DNA from 4 places in the Paracoccus sp. SSJ genome. Region 1 is predicted to be linked to each of the others. Evidence: riboswitches for the same ligand, from Rfam matches in the RefSeq annotation. Region 1 holds a riboswitch; each other region holds the start of a gene.
What was found. A riboswitch is a leader RNA that binds a small molecule or an ion and turns the genes downstream of it on or off. The one in region 1 is predicted to bind cobalamin.

Region 1 (4,163 bases):
ATGGCCGTCGACTGCCGCAGGGTCTGCGGCATGGTGGCGCGGCCCAGGCCGTGGCCCTCGGACGGGTCGATCTGGGTAAAGACGGCCAGCCAGACAGGTGCATGGTCCAGGCCGGCGAGCTTCAGCGCATCGTATTCCTGCCGCTGCCGGCCCTGGTAGCGGCCTGCGGCCTGGGCATTGCAGCGCAGGAAATCGGCGCGGATCTTGGCCCGCAGGGCCGGACTTTCGACCCGGATCACCTGCCAGGGCCGGGCATTGCCGACCGAGGGCGACAGTTCCATCGCCGCGTGCAATTCGTCCAGCAGCGGCTCGGGGATCGGGTCGTCGCGGAAATGCCGCACGTCGCGGCGCCATCGCAGGATGCGCTCCAGTGCGGCCCGGTCCTCAGCGCCGAACTCCATTACGGCGCCGCGCAGATGGCGCTGTCGGGCAGGCCCTCGGCCCCGGCGCGGATGCCGATGGGGCGGTCGGGCACGGTCAGCTCGACGGCGAGCGGATGGCCGGCGACGGTCAGCGGGCGGTGGTCGTTCGAGTTCAATTCGACCCGCAGCCGGTCGCCGGGCACGAGCATGTCGAGGTGATGGGCCGGGCCGTAAAGCCGGGCGATCTTTGTGCCGTTGCGATAGAGATGCGCATGGCCCTCGCCGCTGCGATCGGCCAGCCCGGCATGTTCGGGGGCAAAGCAGAAGCCCTGCGCTTCGACGAACAGGTTCCAGCCTGCGGTGCTGTCGGGCTCCAGCCGGGCCGAGGCGGTGGCGCTGCCGGCGGGCAGGTCGATGGGAGGGCCGTGGTCATGCGCCGCGGCCTGCACGCCATGGCCATGCGCGCCATGATCGTGGCCGTCCAGCGTGATGCCGTTGGCGGCGGCGATGACAAAGCCCATGCCGCCGCCGAAGATCAGGCCGATCAGCAGCATCGGGATCGAGCGATCCATGTCTTTTCCCCGTTTCATGGAAAGGCCGGGCGCGGAATGCACGCCCGGCCGTAAGGGTTGCGGCCCGGATCAGGCGGCTTGCGGAACCGGCGCGCTTTGGCTTTCGCGCTGCCAGAACCAGCCGGCCAGCAGGCCCAGAAGCACCCAGGCCATGGCGCCGGCACCCAGCGCGCGGCCGGCGAACTCGGCCGAAAGCTCGGGCGGGACCGGGCCGGCATAGCTGTCGGGCTGCGGCGCGCCGATCACATGCGGCGCCAGGATCAGCACGACCGCCACGCCCCAGGCCGCCCAGCCCTTGCCAAAGGCGATCAGCCACAGCGCAAGCCCAGTGGCCAGCGCCGTGCCCAGCCACCAGATGGCGCGGACCTGCACATCGGCGGCGGCGACGCCCGGCACCTCGGGGGCAAGACCGAAGGCGGGGGCAAGCTGCATGGTCAGGTAGCCCGCAAGCCCCCAAAGCAGCCCCTGCCGCGCGGTGACCGCATTGCCCTGCGATTCGGAAACCGCCATCAGCGCCACCAGCATCAGCCCGTAGCCGGCATAGACCATCATGGTGAACAGGACCGAAAGCATGTTGCGGGTCCATTCGAACGGTCCCGGATCCTGATGCGCGCTGACGGTTTCGGCACCGAAATGCGCCAGTTGGCCGGATTCGTACAGCTCGGCATGCAGCAGCACGGGCTGCACGAACCAAAGCTGCAACAGGGCGGCAATCAGCCCCGTTACAGCGCCAGCGATCAATCCGCTGGTCAGAATGCGCGAGAACATGTCAGTGACAGGGGAAGCCGGTCGCGTGACGCACGTCATGGGCGGCGTCATGCAGGGTCTCGGCCTGCACCAGCCCGGACATGAAGATCAGCCCGAAGCCGATGGCGAATGCGCCCACGGCAGGAAACAGCACCGAGGCGCGGCTGGCGCCGGCGGCGGTCATGGGTTTTGCGGTCATCTGCGACCCTTTCCTTTGGTCGTCCAACCCGACGACATTGCGGTTTCACGCATCGGCAGGTCTCCTGGCTCGCGGGTCACGGCTGACGCCCGCCTTCCCGGCCGGATGGCCAGTGGCACGATGGGCGTCCGCTCTCCGCCTACAGTCGCGGGGGCGGCTGCGGATTTGGTCCCCAAGACGCCGGAGACGGCACCGCATTCCCTTTTGGCCCCGAAAGGGGCACCGATACACGCATATGTTACCCGCGATGTCGTGCGGGCAGCAAGCGGAATCGGGGGGGCGGAGACCTAGGGGGCGGGCGGCCAGTCCAGGTCGACCCAGACCAGCCGATGCGCCGAAGCCGCCAGCGCTGCCTCGGCCAGCGGTCCGTCGGCCGGCCAGAGCACGCCCGAGCCCAGCACCTTCAGCCCCTTGGCCGACAGGACGTAATCGACGCGCAGGTTGCCCGGCGGCTTGTCGTCCGGCCAGTCGCCGGTATCCAGCGCCGGATCGCCCTTGTGGCCGTCGTTGACGCCGCCCCTTGCCGCCGCGCCGCCGGGGCTGCGGGGCAGGGGGTCTGTGACATGCGCCATGATCCGGGCCAGCGCCTCGGGCCGGCCCTCGCTGTCCATGGGATCGAGGTTCAGGTTGCCGGCCAGCACGAAGGGGCCGTCGGGCAGGTGATGCAGCCAGAAGGCCAGTTCGTCATGGTTGCGCCGGCCGTTCAGGTCCTCGGGCCCGTCGAAGACCGGCGGCGTCGCGGACATGCCCAGCAGATGCAGCGGCCGATCCGCGACCGTGACCACCGCGTCCCAATGCGCGGTCGAGGACAGGCGGCGGATCGCCACGACATCCTCGGGCAGTGGCGGCATCAGGTGGCCGGGCAGGTCGCGCCACAGGAAATCCGTGTGATCCGTCACCGGCCCGATGGGGTGGCGCGACAGGATCGCCATGCCGCCTTGGCCCGAGAATGTGCCGAAGCCCTGCGCATCGTCGGCCGTGCCCAGCCGCCCGTCGGCGTTCAGGTCCAGCCCGGTCGCCATGCCGGAATTGGGCCGGGCGGCGAAACGGTGCGGATAGTCCAGCCCGGCCTCGGCCAGCCTTGCGGCAAAGGCGTCCAGCGCGCGACCCTCGTAATCCCAGTCGAATTTGGTCAGCAGCAGGATGTCGGGCCGGGTCTCGGCGACGACCCGGATCGCCGCCTCGATCTGCGCATCCTTGCGGCCGAGGTCGCGCAACAAAAGCCCCGGCCCGTCGCGCGACAGGTCGGGGCTGTAGGTGGCGATCCGCAGGGGATCGGCATGGGCGGCAAGGCCAAGGGCGGCAAGCAGCGCCGCCCCGGCAAGCGCCCTTACACCCAAGGCCGGCTCTGGGCCATCTGCGCCTCATAGGTGTCGATGGCGCCTGCCTTCTCCATGGTCAGGCCGATATCGTCCAGCCCGTTCAGCAGGCAGTGGCGGCGGAACGGGTCCAGCTCGAAGGGGAAGCTCTGCCCGTCCGAGGTGGTCACGGTCAGGTTTTCCAGATCGACGGTCATGCGGGCGTTGGCGCCCTTCTTCGCGTCCTCCATCAGCAGGTCCACGACCTCTTGCGGCATGACGATGGGCAGGATGCCGTTCTTGAAGCAGTTGTTGTAGAAGATGTCGGCGAAACTGGTGGAGATCACGCAGCGGATGCCGAAATCCAGCAGGGCCCAGGGCGCGTGCTCGCGCGACGAACCACAGCCGAAATTGTCGCCGGCGACGATAATCTGCGATTCCCGGTAGGCCGGCTGGTTCAGCACGAAATCGGGGATCTCGGAGCCGTCGGGATTGTAGCGCATCTCGTCGAACAGGTTCTTGCCCAGACCCGAGCGATGGATCGTCTTCAGGAACTGTTTCGGGATGATCATGTCGGTGTCGATGTTGACCAGCGGCATGGGTGCCGCGATTCCGGTCAGTGTGGTGAACTTGTCCATGTCTTGATCCTCGCAGAATTGACTTGGCGCGCGCGCGCCCGTTAACCGAGACCCGAGCGGCGCCTTGCGCCATGGCCATGCGGGTCTTGCTGATGCTTTTCGGGTTTTCGAGCTTCGCCGCCCTGCGCGCCTGCATCGCGCGCGACTGGACGCCGCAGATCGGCGACCCCGAGATCACCGGCTGGCTGACGGTGCTCTCGTATCTTGTCTGCCTGTTCCTGGCGGTAAAGGTGCTGCACTGCCGTCCGGCCGGCGCGGCGCGCGGACTGTGGCTGGCGATCGCCGGGCTGATGGCCTTTCTGGCGCTGAACAAGCAACTGGACCTGCAAACCGCGCTGATCGTCACC
Region 2 (4,163 bases), on a different contig from region 1:
TGATGTAGGGATAGCCGCTTTCGAACTGGATCTCGGCCAGCGTCTGGAAGAAGGCGCGGGCGTTGATCTTTTTCTTGCGGATGCGCTTGTCGTCCACCATCTCGGCATATTTCTCGGTGACCGAGATTTCCGAGAAGGGCAGGCCATAGACCTTTTCCACGTCATGGGGCGAGAACAGGTACATGTCCTCGTTGCGCTTGGCGAGTTCGAAGGTCACGTCCGGGATCACCACGCCCAGCGACAGCGTCTTGATGCGGATCTTTTCGTCGGCGTTCTCGCGCTTGGTGTCCAGGAAGCGCAGGATGTCGGGGTGATGCGCGTTCAGATAGACCGCCCCCGCGCCTTGCCGCGCGCCAAGCTGGTTGGCATAGGAAAAGCTGTCCTCCAGCAGTTTCATCACCGGGATGACGCCCGAGGACTGGTTCTCGATCCCCTTGATCGGCGCGCCGGCCTCGCGCAGGTTGGTCAGCATCAGGGCGACGCCGCCGCCGCGCTTGGAAAGCTGCAGCGCCGAATTGATGCCGCGGCCGATGGATTCCATGTTGTCTTCCAGCCGCAGCAGGAAGCACGAGATCAGCTCGCCCCGCGACTTCTTGCCGGCGTTCAGGAAGGTCGGCGTGGCGGGCTGGAACCGGCCCGACAGGATTTCCTCCATGAAGCGCATGGCCAGATCCTCGTCGCCGCGCGCGAGCGCCAGCGCGACCATGACCACCCGGTCCTCGTAGCGTTCCAGATAGCGCCGCCCGTCGCGGGTCTTCAGCGTATAGCTGGTGTAATACTTGAAGGCGCCGAGAAAGGTCGGAAAGCGGAATTTCCGCGCATAGGCCGCGTCCCAGATCCGGTGCAGGAAGGCGCGCGGATACTGGTCCAGCACCTCGGCCTCGTAATAGCCCTCGTCGACCAGATAGCCCAGCTTTTCGTCCAGCGAGTGGAAGAAGACGGTGTTCTGGTTGACATGCTGCAGGAAATACTGCCGCGCGGCCTTGCGATCCGCGTCGAAGCGGATGCGGCCCTCGCCGTCGTAAAGGTTCAGCATCGCATTCAGCGCGTGATAGTCCAGCTCGGCCTTTACGCCATCGTCAAGCATTCCGTCCCCCAGAATTTCGCAAGCCCCGCCTGAACGCGGGAAATGTCCAGATCAGTCCCCGCCAGCTCGAATCGATACAGCACGGGGACGTTGCACTTGTCAGATATCACCCGACCGGCCAAGGCGTATGTCGCCCCGAAATTCCGGTTGCCGGCGGCGATGACGCCGCGCAGCAGGGCCCGGCGGTCAGGATCGTTGAGAAAGCGGATCACCTGCTTGGGCACCGCGCCCCGACCCATCCCGTCGGCATAGGTCGGGCAGATCAGCACATAGGGCAGGGCGGGGGCGGGCATCTCGTCCCTGGGCGAGATCGGGATGCGCCCGGCCGGCAGGCCGAGCCGCGTCACGAAACGCGCCGTGTTCCCCGAGCCCGAGGAGAAATAGACCAGCCCGCCCATGGCCCCGGATCAGGACAGGCGGCCGATCATGTCCGGGCGGAACCCGGCCCAATGGGCTTCGCCGGCGATGACGACGGGAGCCTGGCGATAGCCCAGCGAGGCGACCAGTTCCATCGCCGCGTCATCCTCGGTCAGATCCACCAGATGGTAGTCCAGGCCGCGCGCATCCAGGGCGCGGGTCGTGGCGGTGCATTGCACGCAGGCGGGCTTGGAATAAACGGTGATGGTCATGCCTCGGCTCCTTTTGTTCTGTCGGCAAGAGGGGGCCGGGCCGATGGGCGTGCCATCCGGACCCTGTTCCAGCCCCGCGCCCGCCGCACGGTTTCGTCCTTTCGCGTCATGGCAGGTCTTCTGACTTGCGGGTCTCGGCTTGGCCGGCCTTCCCGGGGCGCGTGGCCCCAGTGGTGATCCGGCGTCGCTCTCCGCTTACAGCTGCGGGGGCAGTGCCGGCTTTTCACCGGCTTCCCTTTTCATCCCCGAGTCGGCCCCGGGACAACCATGACCCTTGCAGTTAGCCATGGGTCATGGCCGGGGTCAATCCATATTTAGTGGATAACTGCGTCCGCCATGGAATATCTGGTGGGCGCATCGATTCTGCCTGTCGCGGGGGATTTCCGGCTTCCGGCGATATCCCGGCCGGGGTATTGCGCCGCGTCCGGCCGGGCAGGCTGTTGGATTGCCGCAACACTCGCCTGTTTCGCAGTCGAAATGACGCAGCGTCATTTGACAAACTGCGACAATTGGCCCCCTTGCATGGGTTACGCGCGGCCAGGACGAGGCACTTCGTTCCCCTTCCGGCTCGTGACACCGCAAGCCATTGATGAGCCAGCACCTTCCTGTCGTTTCCGCCCTGAGGCGGTTGCGATTCATCTTTCGTGCCGGGATCAACCCATGAACAAAACCCATCCCAAACCGCCTGCCTCGGCGTCGGCCGCGCAATTGCTGCCGACCCTGGGCCTGCTTCCCGTGCTGGCCATCTCGGCCGGCGTAGCCGGCCCCGCCCAGGCGCAGGATACCGTAACCCTGGACACGGTGGTCATCCGCCGCCAGCAGGGCAACGAGGCCGAGACCAGCTACAAGGTCACCGAAAGCACCTCGGACAAGGCCACCGCGCCGTTGCTCGACACGCCAAGGACGGTGACCGTCGTCACCGGGCGCCAGATCGAAGAGCGCGGCCAGACCTCGGTCGCAGACGTGCTGCGCACCACGCCGGGCGTCACCCTGGGCGCAGGCGAAGGCGGCGTGCCGCAGGGCGTGCGCCCCTATATCCGCGGCTTCGAGGCCAGCCAGGACATGCTGGTCGACGGCATGCGCAACGCCTCGCGCACGCAATACGAGGCCTTCAACCTGGAATCCATCGAGATCAGCAAGGGCCCGGGCGGGGTCTATTCCGGTGCCGGCTCGACCGGCGGCACCATCAGCCTGAACAGCAAGATCCCGCAGCCGGGCGCCTTTGACGAGGTGGCGCTGTCCTACGGCACCGGCAACTATGTCCGCGGCACGCTGGATTCGAACCGCGAATTCGGCGCGATCGGCCTTCGCCTGAACCTGATGGCGCAGCGCGCCGACGACCTGGGCGGGCGCGACGGCGTCGAGTCCAGGCGGGTCGGCGTGGCGCCCAGCTTCAGCTATCGCCTGACCGATGACAGCAAGATCACCGCCGGGCTCTATTACTACAAGGACGAGGATACGCCCGATTACGGCGTGCCGATGTCCAATGCCACCACGCCGGCCGCATGGCGGCGCGGCTCGGGCACCCGCATCGACCCGTTCCTGCCGGTCGATGTCGATCCCGACACCTTCTACGGCCTGCACGCGCGCGATTTCCGCGACATCGAATCCGCCTCGGGCTATGTGAGGTTCGAGCATGCCTTCTCGGACAGCCTGCGGCTGACCACGGCGCTGCGCAAGGCACGCGACACCAACACCTATGTCGTGACCTCGCCGACCTCGGGCAGCGACGGCCTGGTGTCGCGCAGTTCCAAGGCTTCGGATCGGGTGAACGAGACGGTCTCGTTCAACGCCCAGCTTTCGGGCGAGGCACGGGCCTGGGGCGTCGAGCACAGCTTCGCGGTCGGCGTGGACATCGCCAATTCGCGTGCCACCACCCGCCGGCTGACGGTGACCAATCCCGACCCGATGCCGACCTCGCCCTATGAGAATCCGAACCCCGGCGCGCCCTGGGGCGGCAGCATCGAGCGCGGCGGCGAGAGCGGCTACAGCACCACCAGGTCGCGTGGCGTCTATGCGCTGGATACCATCACCTTCACCCCGCAATGGGAGGCGACGGTGGGGCTGCGCTGGGACGATTACAGCGTCGACAGCATTATCCATGCGACCGACACCACCCCGCGCGAAAGCCACGGCAACGATTCCGATTTCCTGAACGGGATGCTGGGCGTGGTCTACAAGCCGGTGCAGAACGGTTCGATCTATGCCTCGGCCAGCACCTCCTCGAACCCGGCGGGCGAGGGCGCGGGCACTGGTGGCAGCAATGCCTCGGACGATCTGGACAGCCTCGACCCCGAGCGCAGCGTGAACTACGAGATCGGCACGAAATGGCTGGTGCTGAACGACCAGCTCGAGCTGAGCGCGGCGCTGTTCAGGACCGAAAAGGACAATGCCCGCGTCACCAACGCCCTGGGCGAGACCGCGAATATCGGCAACACCACCGCCAG
Region 3 (4,163 bases), on a different contig from region 1:
CGGCCGATTGCCGCTTTTTCGCGATAAGCTCTTCGTCGCAGCGCGGGCAGAACGCGTGTTCGCCCGCGATATGGCCATGCCTGGGGCAGACCGAGAATGTCGGCGTGACGGTGATGTAGGGCAGGCCGAAGTTCTCCAGTGCCCGGCGCACCAGCTTGCGGCAGGCCTCGGCCGAGGACAGCTGCGTGCCCATGTAGAGATGCAAGACCGTGCCGCCGGTGTATTTGCGCTGCAGCGCCTCTTGCCGTTCCAGCGCCTCGAACGGGTCGTCGGTAAAGCCGACCGGAAGCTGGCTCGAGTTTGTGTAGTAAGGCTCGTGTTCGGTGCCGGCCTGGAGAATGCCGGGGAAACGCTTGCGGTCCTCCTTGGCGAAGCGATAGGTGGTGCCCTCTGCCGGCGTCGCCTCCAAGTTATAGAGATGTCCGGTCTGTTCCTGGAAGGCGGTGATGCGCGCCCGCAGATGGTCGAGCAGCCGCAGCGCGAAGCCATGGCCCCAGCTCGTGGTGATGTCATGTGCATCGTCGGTGAAGTTGCGGATCATCTCGTTGATGCCGTTCACGCCCAGGGTCGAAAAATGGTTGCGCAGCGTGCCCAGGTAGCGCCGGCTATAGGGAAACAGCCCGTCGTCCATCAGCCGCTGGATCACCCGGCGCTTGATCTCCAGGCTGTCGCGGCCCAGGTCGAGCAATTCGTCCAGGCGACGCCGGAGCCCGGCCTCGTTGCCCTTGTGCAGATGGCCCAGCCGCGCGCAGTTGACGGTGACGACGCCCAGCGAGCCGGTCTGCTCGGCGCTGCCGAACAGGCCGTTGCCGCGTTTCAGCAGCTCGGTCAGGTCCAGTTGCAGCCGGCAGCACATGGACCGCACCATGTTCGGCTTGAGGTCCGAGTTCAGGAAGTTCTGGAAATAGGGCAGGCCGTATTTCGCCGTCATCGCGAACAGCAGCTTGGCGTTCTCGCTGTCCCAGGGAAAGTCCGGCGTGATGTTGTAGGTCGGGATCGGAAAGGTGAAGACCCGGCCCTTTTCGTCGCCGCGCGTCATCACCTCGATATAGGCGCGGTTGATCATGTCCATCTCGGCCTGCAAGGCGCCATAGGTGAAATTCATTGGCTGACCGCCGATCACGGGCACCTGGTCGCGCAGATCCTCGGGGCAGACCCAGTCGAAGGTCAGGTTGGTGAACGGGGTCTGCGTGCCCCAGCGCGAGGGGACGTTGAGGTTGAAGATCAGCTCCTGCATGGCCTGCCGCACCTCGGCATAGCCCAAGCCATCCTTGCGGATGAAGGGGGCCATATAGGTGTCGAAGGAACTGAAGGCCTGCGCGCCGGCCCATTCGTTTTGCAGCGTTCCCAGGAAGTTCACGATCTGGCCGATGGCGCTGGACAGGCGTTTCGGCGGCCCGGCCTCGACCTTGCCGGGGACGCCGTTGAAGCCCTCGGTCAGCAAGGTGCGCAGCGACCAGCCGGCGCAATAGCCGGCCAGCATGTCGAGGTCGTGGATATGCAGGTCGCCCCGGCGGTGCGCCTCGCCCATGGCAAGCGGATAGACATGCGACAGCCAGTAGTTGGCCACCACCTTGCCCGAGACGTTCAGGATCAGCCCGCCGAGCGAATAGTCCTGGTTGGCGTTGGCATTCACCCGCCAATCGGCACGGTTCAAGTATTCGTTGACCGACGAGGCGACATCGACGGCGACATCCCTTGCCGGCGCGGCGGGCGGGGGCGTAAGCGGCGCCGGCATCAACGCGCCCTCCCTTGCCTGCGGCTTGCTGCCGCCCTTGCGGTGCTGCGGACGGCGACGCCGGCCTCGGCAGGTCTGGTGGTGAAGAATGGCCGCATCTGTTCCCCGTGCTGCTGTGGGCGGGGCAGGCCAGGACGCATGGAGCCCTGCGGCGACAAGGCCGCATTGCCAGGCGCACCGCCGGGACACCCCGCCCGTGGTTCATCGTCATCGTCACGGCAGGTCTCCTGGCTCGCAGGTCGCGGCCCTTGCCGGCCTTCCCAATGCCGTGCGGCACCAGTGGCGTGATCCGGCGCAGGCTCGCTGCTTACAGTTGCGGGGGCAGCGCCGGCCTTGCTCCGAAAGGCGCACCGGCTTCCCTCTTCGCTTTCGGGCCGGATCGACCCGAAAGAACCGTGATGCCTACATATAGGGATTAAGGCGCCGTATCCGTCAAGATGTTGTATTGACCTGCGACACTTTGTCCAAGAGAGGAAGTCAGACCGCTCACAACAACGGGTGCAGCGGACCTGAAGCAGGCCGATACGGTTTTGTACATGCAAATTTTCTGCTCGTGGTAGAGCGTCGTACAATTCGGAACCGGCCAGTCCAGGCCCGATGGATCAGCAGGCTCTTAGAGAAGATGAATGCCCCGATCCTTGTCGGGGCATTCGTTCGCATCAGAAGGTCATCTTCAGGCCGATACCCAGCTCGCGTGGCTCGACCACGGTGGCCTCGAAGCCGCCGATCGAGCGGCTGGCCCGCAGATAGGTCACCGAGCGGTCGTCGAACAGGTTGTTGACATAGGCGAAGGCCTGCAGGTTCTCGCGCGGTTGCCAAGTCAGCCGGGCATTGGCCACGGTATAGGAATCGACCCAGGTGTCGCGGTCCTCGTTGTCGTCGGAATAATAGCCGTCGGTATGGCGCAGCTGGCCGCTGAGCCGCCATTCCGGGGTGATGTCCCAATCGGCCGCCAGCGAAAGCGTATAGTCCGGGGACCGGCCGAAGCGATGGCCCTGGTAATCCGCCGCCGCGCTGGTGAAGCGGCTGATCTCGGTATGCAACAGGCCCAGCCCCGCCTTGACCCGCAGATTGTCGCGCAGCAGATAGTCCATCCCCAGTTCCAGGCCATAGGACTTGGCGCGCTCGGCATTGACGGTGATCGAACTGCCGATGTTCTCGGGCAGGCTGGTCACGACATAGCGCTGCGCATCATGGAGCTGGGTGTAGAACAGGTTGCCGGTCAGTTCCAGCCGGTCGTCCAGCAACCGGGTGCGGCCGAAGATCTCGTAGTTCCACGAGGTCTCGGCATCGAAGGGCACGTATTCCCCGCTGGTCAGGTTCAGCGTCACCCCGCCCGGGTTGTAGCCCTTGCTGATCATGGCGCCGATGCGGGTCGACTCGTCCAGGTCATAGGCCAGCGCGATCCTGGGCAGCCAGGCGTCGAAGCTTTCGTCGTAATCCAGCACGTTCGGGGTAAAGCTCGACACGCCGCGCCGGGTGATGTCGTCGCGCTGATAGCGCAGCCCGCCGGTCAGGCTCCAGCGGTCGGCAAGGCGCCAGGTGGTTTCGGCGAATATCCCCAGGCTGTCCTTGCGGTCGTCATAGGTGGTGGTGCCGCGGTAATCCAGAAGCTCGTCCGAATCGGTGCGCGAGACGAACAGTCCCGCTACGCCGCTGATCCGGTCCTCGGGCGTCCCGAAGGTTACGCGCGTCTCGTTCGAGGTCACGTCCTGATCCAGGATCGCTGTGCCCGCGCTGACCGGCTCGGTCGAGCGTTTGACCCAGATGTCGGAATATTGCAGCTGGTTGAACAACGTCCAGCCATTGCCGAATTCATAGCTGACATCAAGGATGGTGGTGTTCGTGCGCAGCCGCCAGCTGGGATTCGAGGCGGTGGCGCTTTCCAGATCCTCATAGGGCTCGGTCGCGGCTTCCCAGTTCGGCCGGTTGGTCAGGCTGTGCGAGAAGGTCAGCTTGCCCTCGAGCCCCGGGATCTCCTGCGGCTGCCACAGCAGCTTGGCGCGGATGGTGCGGGATTCATGGTCCTGGTCGGTCGAGCCCACCGCGAAGTCGGGGTTGGTATAGTCGATGTAATTGTCGCGCGCCCAGTAGTCGACGGCGATGCGCCCGGCCAGATCCTCGGACAAGGGCCCCGAGGCCATCAGGCTGGCGCGGCGGCGGCTGTGGCTGCCATATTCCAGCTGCGCGGCGCCCTCGGGCTGGAAAGTCGGATCCTTGGTCTTGACGATGATCGCCCCGGCGATCGAGTTCGCGCCCTGGGTCGCGGTCTGCGGGCCGCGAAAGACCTCGATCGACTCGACGTCCCAAAGCGCCTGGCTGCCCCAGACGATCTCGTTGTAGCCCAGATAATGCCCGTCCAGATTGAAGGCCAGCCGCGGGGCCGTGCCGCCGAAGAAGGCCACCGCGCCGGAATTCGGACCCT
Region 4 (4,163 bases), on a different contig from region 1:
TCGTTCACCAGATTGGCCAGGTCGGCGCCGGAAAAGCCCGGGGTCAGCGCCGCGACCTGCTCGACCTCGACATCCGGGGCCAGCCGCACCTTTTTCATATGCACGCGCAGGATGTCGATGCGGCCCTTTTTGTCGGGCTTGTCCACCAGCACCTGCCGGTCGAAGCGGCCGGCACGCAGCAGCGCGGGGTCCAGGATCTCGGGCCGGTTGGTCGCGGCCAACAGCACGACGCCCGACGAGTGGTCGAAGCCGTCCAGCTCGGACAGCAACTGGTTCAGCGTCTGCTCGCGCTCGTCGTTGCCGCCGGTGAACTGGCCCGAGTTGCGGGCGCGGCCAAGCGCATCGAGTTCGTCGATGAAGATGATGGCCGGCGCGCTCTTGCGGGCCTGCTCGAACAGGTCGCGCACCCGGGCGGCGCCGACGCCGACGAACAGCTCGACGAATTCCGAGCCCGAGATCGACAGGAAGGTCACCCCCGCCTCGCCCGCCACGGCCCGCGCCAGCAGAGTCTTGCCGGTGCCGGGCGGGCCGACCAGCAGCACCCCCTTGGGGATGCGCGCGCCAAGGCGGCCATAGCCCTCGGGGTCGCGCAGGAAGGCGATGATCTCTTCGAGTTCGGCCTTGGCCTCGTCCACGCCGGCCACGTCGGCAAAGGTCACGCCGGTTTCCTTTTCCATATAGACCTTGGCCCGGCTCTTGCCGACCTGCATGAAGCCGCCCAGGCCCTGACGCTCGGCAAACTTGCGGAACACGAACATCCACAGCGCCAGGAACAGCACCACCGGCACCACCCAGGACAGCAGCGTGCCGAGCCAGGTGTTCTGCGGCACACCGCTGATCTCGACCCCGGCCTGGTCGATGCGCTCCAGGATCGCCGGATCGACCAGCGTGGTGACGAACTGGTTGCGGCCATCGACCGGGGTGCTGAAGCTGCCGGTGATCCGGTCGCCGCCCACCGCCACGGACGAGATGCGGCCCTGTTGCAGATAGGTTTCGAACTGGCTGTAGCTGATCGGCGCGATGTCGCGCGCGCCGGACACCAGGTCCTGGATCAGGATCACGGCCAGGAAGGCCAGGATCCAATACCAGATGTGGAACTCGGTCCTCTTCTCCATGACATCTCCGTGGCGGCGACCCGCAAGGGCGCCTGGCCGATGGGCGCGCGCGCCGTCGATGTTGCCCGACCGCGCGGCGCCGATCAACTCCGCCCGGAGCGGACGCCGCGTCCGGCAAGCGGCGACCGGGGATCGGAGCCGTTCAGCCGCAGCTGCCGCGCCGCCATTCATGGCGGTTCAGGTCGCGGCAAAAGCCCGCGGCCGCCATCGTGTCCTGGATGGTGAACAGGGGCGCGATCACGGTCGCAGGTCCGCTTTTGCAGGACAGTGCGGCCAGGAACGCCTCGCCGCGCAGGATGGTGACGCCGGCTTCCAGCGGCATGTCCTCGTCCAGCCGGTCGACGCTGTGCCATGCCTCGTAGACATGGCCGTCGTTGCGAAAGGCCACGCTTTCCCAGATCGCCCTGCCGACGCCGCTCCAGGGGGTGGCGGTTCCGGCCGCGAACGTCTCGCGCAGGGTCAGCTTGGGCCGGCCCTTGGGGCCGAAAGCATAGGTGAAGGCCCCCTCGCCCTGAAAATCCCCCGGTTCGATGCAGACCTCGAGATGCCTGCCATCGCCGATGTCGCAGGAAATCAGCGTCTCGGTCCTGCAATCGGCCAGCGCGACGCTTGCCGCAAGGATCAGCACCAGGACAAGCAGGCAGGGAAATGGGCGCATGGTGGTCTCCGCTCATCGCCGGCCCATCTTGCTCTGGACGCTGTCGCCGGCAAGCCTGAATCGGCCCGGCCGGAGAGGTGATCGGGCAACGCCGGCCCTCCGTCGTCGAGACCGGCCCGCCAACGGAGTTGACGCGCCGGAATCGCGTCACTACACGGTCGGGTGACGGTTTCCGATTTCGGAATGAAAAGGGAACGCAGTGCGGACCAGCCGGTCCCATGCTGCGGCTGCCCCCGCAACTGTAGGCGGATAGCCTTTGCCAACGGCCACTGGGTGCGACCCCGGGAAGGCGGCGACAGGCGACGACCCGCGAGCCAGGAGACCTGCCGTCAGCCGTTGTCACGCGTGAACACATCGGGCGGGGTGCCCCGGTGGGTAGCCATCCGTCCGCTGTCAGCGGATAACAGGATGTCGCGTTTGCGGTGACGGTGAAATTGTCGCTGGAGCCACATTCGTGCGCGATCATATCCATTCCCCGTCCGCGCGTCGCGACGCGCAGGACAGCCTGTCCCGCCATGCCATCCGCCGCAGCCGCGGCACGGCGCTTCTATCGGTCTTGCTGGCCGTGGCGGCCCTGCCCGCCTCTGCGCAGCAGGCCGCAACCCGGAACGCCGGCGAGGTAATGCTGGACCCGATCACCGTCAAGGGCCTGTCCCTTGGCTCGGGTCTGGATCTTCGGGCGCATTCGAACGCCGGCAGCCGCCTGGGGCTGAGCGTGTTGCAGACGCCGGCCAGCGTGCAGGTGATCGAGGCCGAAACAATCCGCCAGCGCGGCCAGCGCGACGTCAACCAGGCCATCGTCCAGAACGGGACCGGCATCAGCTTTCACGGATCCCCCGGCAATGGCGGCACCTCGCTCAGCATGCGCGGTTTCAACGGGCACGGGTCGGTGACGCGGCTTTACGACGGCACGCGGCTTTATCCCGCGTCGGGCACCATCTCCTTTCCCTTCGACAGCTGGAGCGTGGAGCGCATCGAGGTCCTGAACGGTCCCTCCTCGGTGCTGTATGGCGAAGGCGCCGTCGGCGGCGCGATCAATATCGTCCCGAAACGGCCCCTGACCGACCGCAGCCGGAACGAGATCCGCGCGACGCTTGGCACGGATGGCCAGCGCGGGCTGGCCTTGGGCAGCGCCGGGCCGATCAACGAGGTCCTGGCCTACAGCATCGATGTCAGCGGCACCGCGTCGGACGGCTGGCTGGATCGCAACGACACGTCCAGCCGCGCGCTGTCGGCAGCGCTGCGCTGGCAGGCGACCGAGGACCTGGCGCTGACCCTGTCGCATGACCATGGCGACAACCGGCCCGGCACCTATTTCGGAACGCCGCTTGTCGATGGCCGGATCGACGAGCGCGTGCGCCGCCGGAACTTCAACGTCGAGGACGCCCTGGTCCGCTACAAGGACAGCTATACGCAGTTGCGGGCCGAATGGACGCCGGCCGACAACGTGACGATCCGCAGCAACAGCTATTACCTGGCCAGCGACCGCAATTGGCGCAATGTCGAGGATTACCTCTATCGACCGGATACGGGCGATGTGCTGCGCCAGTTCTACATCGCGATCAACCACGATCTGGAGCAGGTCGGCAACCGCACCGACGCCACCATCAGCACCACGCCCGGCGGAATGGAAAACACCACGACGATCGGCTTCGACGTGAACCGGATCACGTTCAGGAATACCAACAATTCGCCTTATCCGGGCGAGTCGGTGGTGGATTTCCCGAACCCGCGACCCGGCCTCTTCGGCCCGCATCAGATGGCGACGACGGCTGACCTGACTACCGATCAATATGCGCTGTTTCTCGACAACCGGCTGAAGATCAACGAGCAATGGTCGGTCGTCGGCGGGCTGCGCCATGACAATCTGCGCGTCACCCGCGTCGAGCCCGCCTTCACCCGCAGCTTCGATTCCGTCAGCTGGCGCCTGGGCGCGGTCTACAGCCCGCTGCCGGACGTGGCGATCTATGCCCAGTATTCCCGCGCGGCCGAGCCGATCGGCAATGTCCTGTCGCTATCCCAGTCGCAGGCGGATCTGAAGCTGGCCAAGGCGCGCCAGCAGGAAATCGGGGTGAAATTCGCCTTTCTGGACGGACGCGGCGATGCCACGCTGTCGGCCTATCGGATCGTCAAGAACGACCTGCTGGCCCGCGATCCCGACGATCCGGCGATCACCCGGCAGATCGGCCAGCAAAGCTCGAAGGGGATCGAGGCGGCGGTCGGGTTCGACGTCGCCCCGAACCTGCGCATCGACGTGAACGGCGCGCTGCTGTCTCCGCGCTATGACGATTATGTCCAGTCCGGCGGCGACTATTCCGGCAATCGCCCGCCCAATGCACCGCGCCGCGTCGCCAATATCTGGGGCTCCTGGGCCTTTGCCGAGGACTGGA

Region 2: linked by a shared signal. The riboswitch ahead of nrdH (glutaredoxin-like protein NrdH) and the one ahead of QPR87_RS13620 (CbtB domain-containing protein) in region 1 are both predicted to bind cobalamin.
Region 3: linked by a shared signal. The riboswitch ahead of QPR87_RS12085 (ribonucleoside triphosphate reductase) and the one ahead of QPR87_RS13620 (CbtB domain-containing protein) in region 1 are both predicted to bind cobalamin.
Region 4: linked by a shared signal. The riboswitch ahead of QPR87_RS01120 (TonB-dependent receptor) and the one ahead of QPR87_RS13620 (CbtB domain-containing protein) in region 1 are both predicted to bind cobalamin.

Annotation. Positions count from the first base shown of each region.
Region 1 is NZ_JASSPE010000011.1:83,785-87,947, forward strand. Features, by position in the region: gene bluB (5,6-dimethylbenzimidazole synthase) at 1-401, opposite strand, end outside; gene QPR87_RS13610 (hypothetical protein) at 401-934, opposite strand; gene QPR87_RS13615 (CbtA family protein) at 1,004-1,702, opposite strand; gene QPR87_RS13620 (CbtB domain-containing protein) at 1,704-1,880, opposite strand; cobalamin riboswitch at 1,918-2,122, opposite strand; gene QPR87_RS13625 (endonuclease/exonuclease/phosphatase family protein) at 2,168-3,220, opposite strand; gene leuD (3-isopropylmalate dehydratase small subunit) at 3,211-3,816, opposite strand; gene QPR87_RS13635 (hypothetical protein) at 3,888-4,163, shown strand, end outside.
Region 2 is NZ_JASSPE010000013.1:12,343-16,505, forward strand. Features, by position in the region: gene nrdE (class 1b ribonucleoside-diphosphate reductase subunit alpha) at 1-1,087, opposite strand, end outside; gene nrdI (class Ib ribonucleoside-diphosphate reductase assembly flavoprotein NrdI) at 1,069-1,485, opposite strand; gene nrdH (glutaredoxin-like protein NrdH) at 1,495-1,716, opposite strand; cobalamin riboswitch at 1,810-2,001, opposite strand; gene QPR87_RS14635 (TonB-dependent receptor) at 2,377-4,163, shown strand, end outside.
Region 3 is NZ_JASSPE010000009.1:120,293-124,455, reverse strand. Features, by position in the region: gene QPR87_RS12085 (ribonucleoside triphosphate reductase) at 1-1,738, opposite strand, end outside; cobalamin riboswitch at 1,939-2,151, opposite strand; gene QPR87_RS12080 (TonB-dependent receptor) at 2,398-4,163, opposite strand, start outside.
Region 4 is NZ_JASSPE010000001.1:233,611-237,773, forward strand. Features, by position in the region: gene ftsH (ATP-dependent zinc metalloprotease FtsH) at 1-1,115, opposite strand, end outside; gene QPR87_RS01115 (hypothetical protein) at 1,258-1,773, opposite strand; cobalamin riboswitch at 1,923-2,118, shown strand; gene QPR87_RS01120 (TonB-dependent receptor) at 2,228-4,163, shown strand, end outside.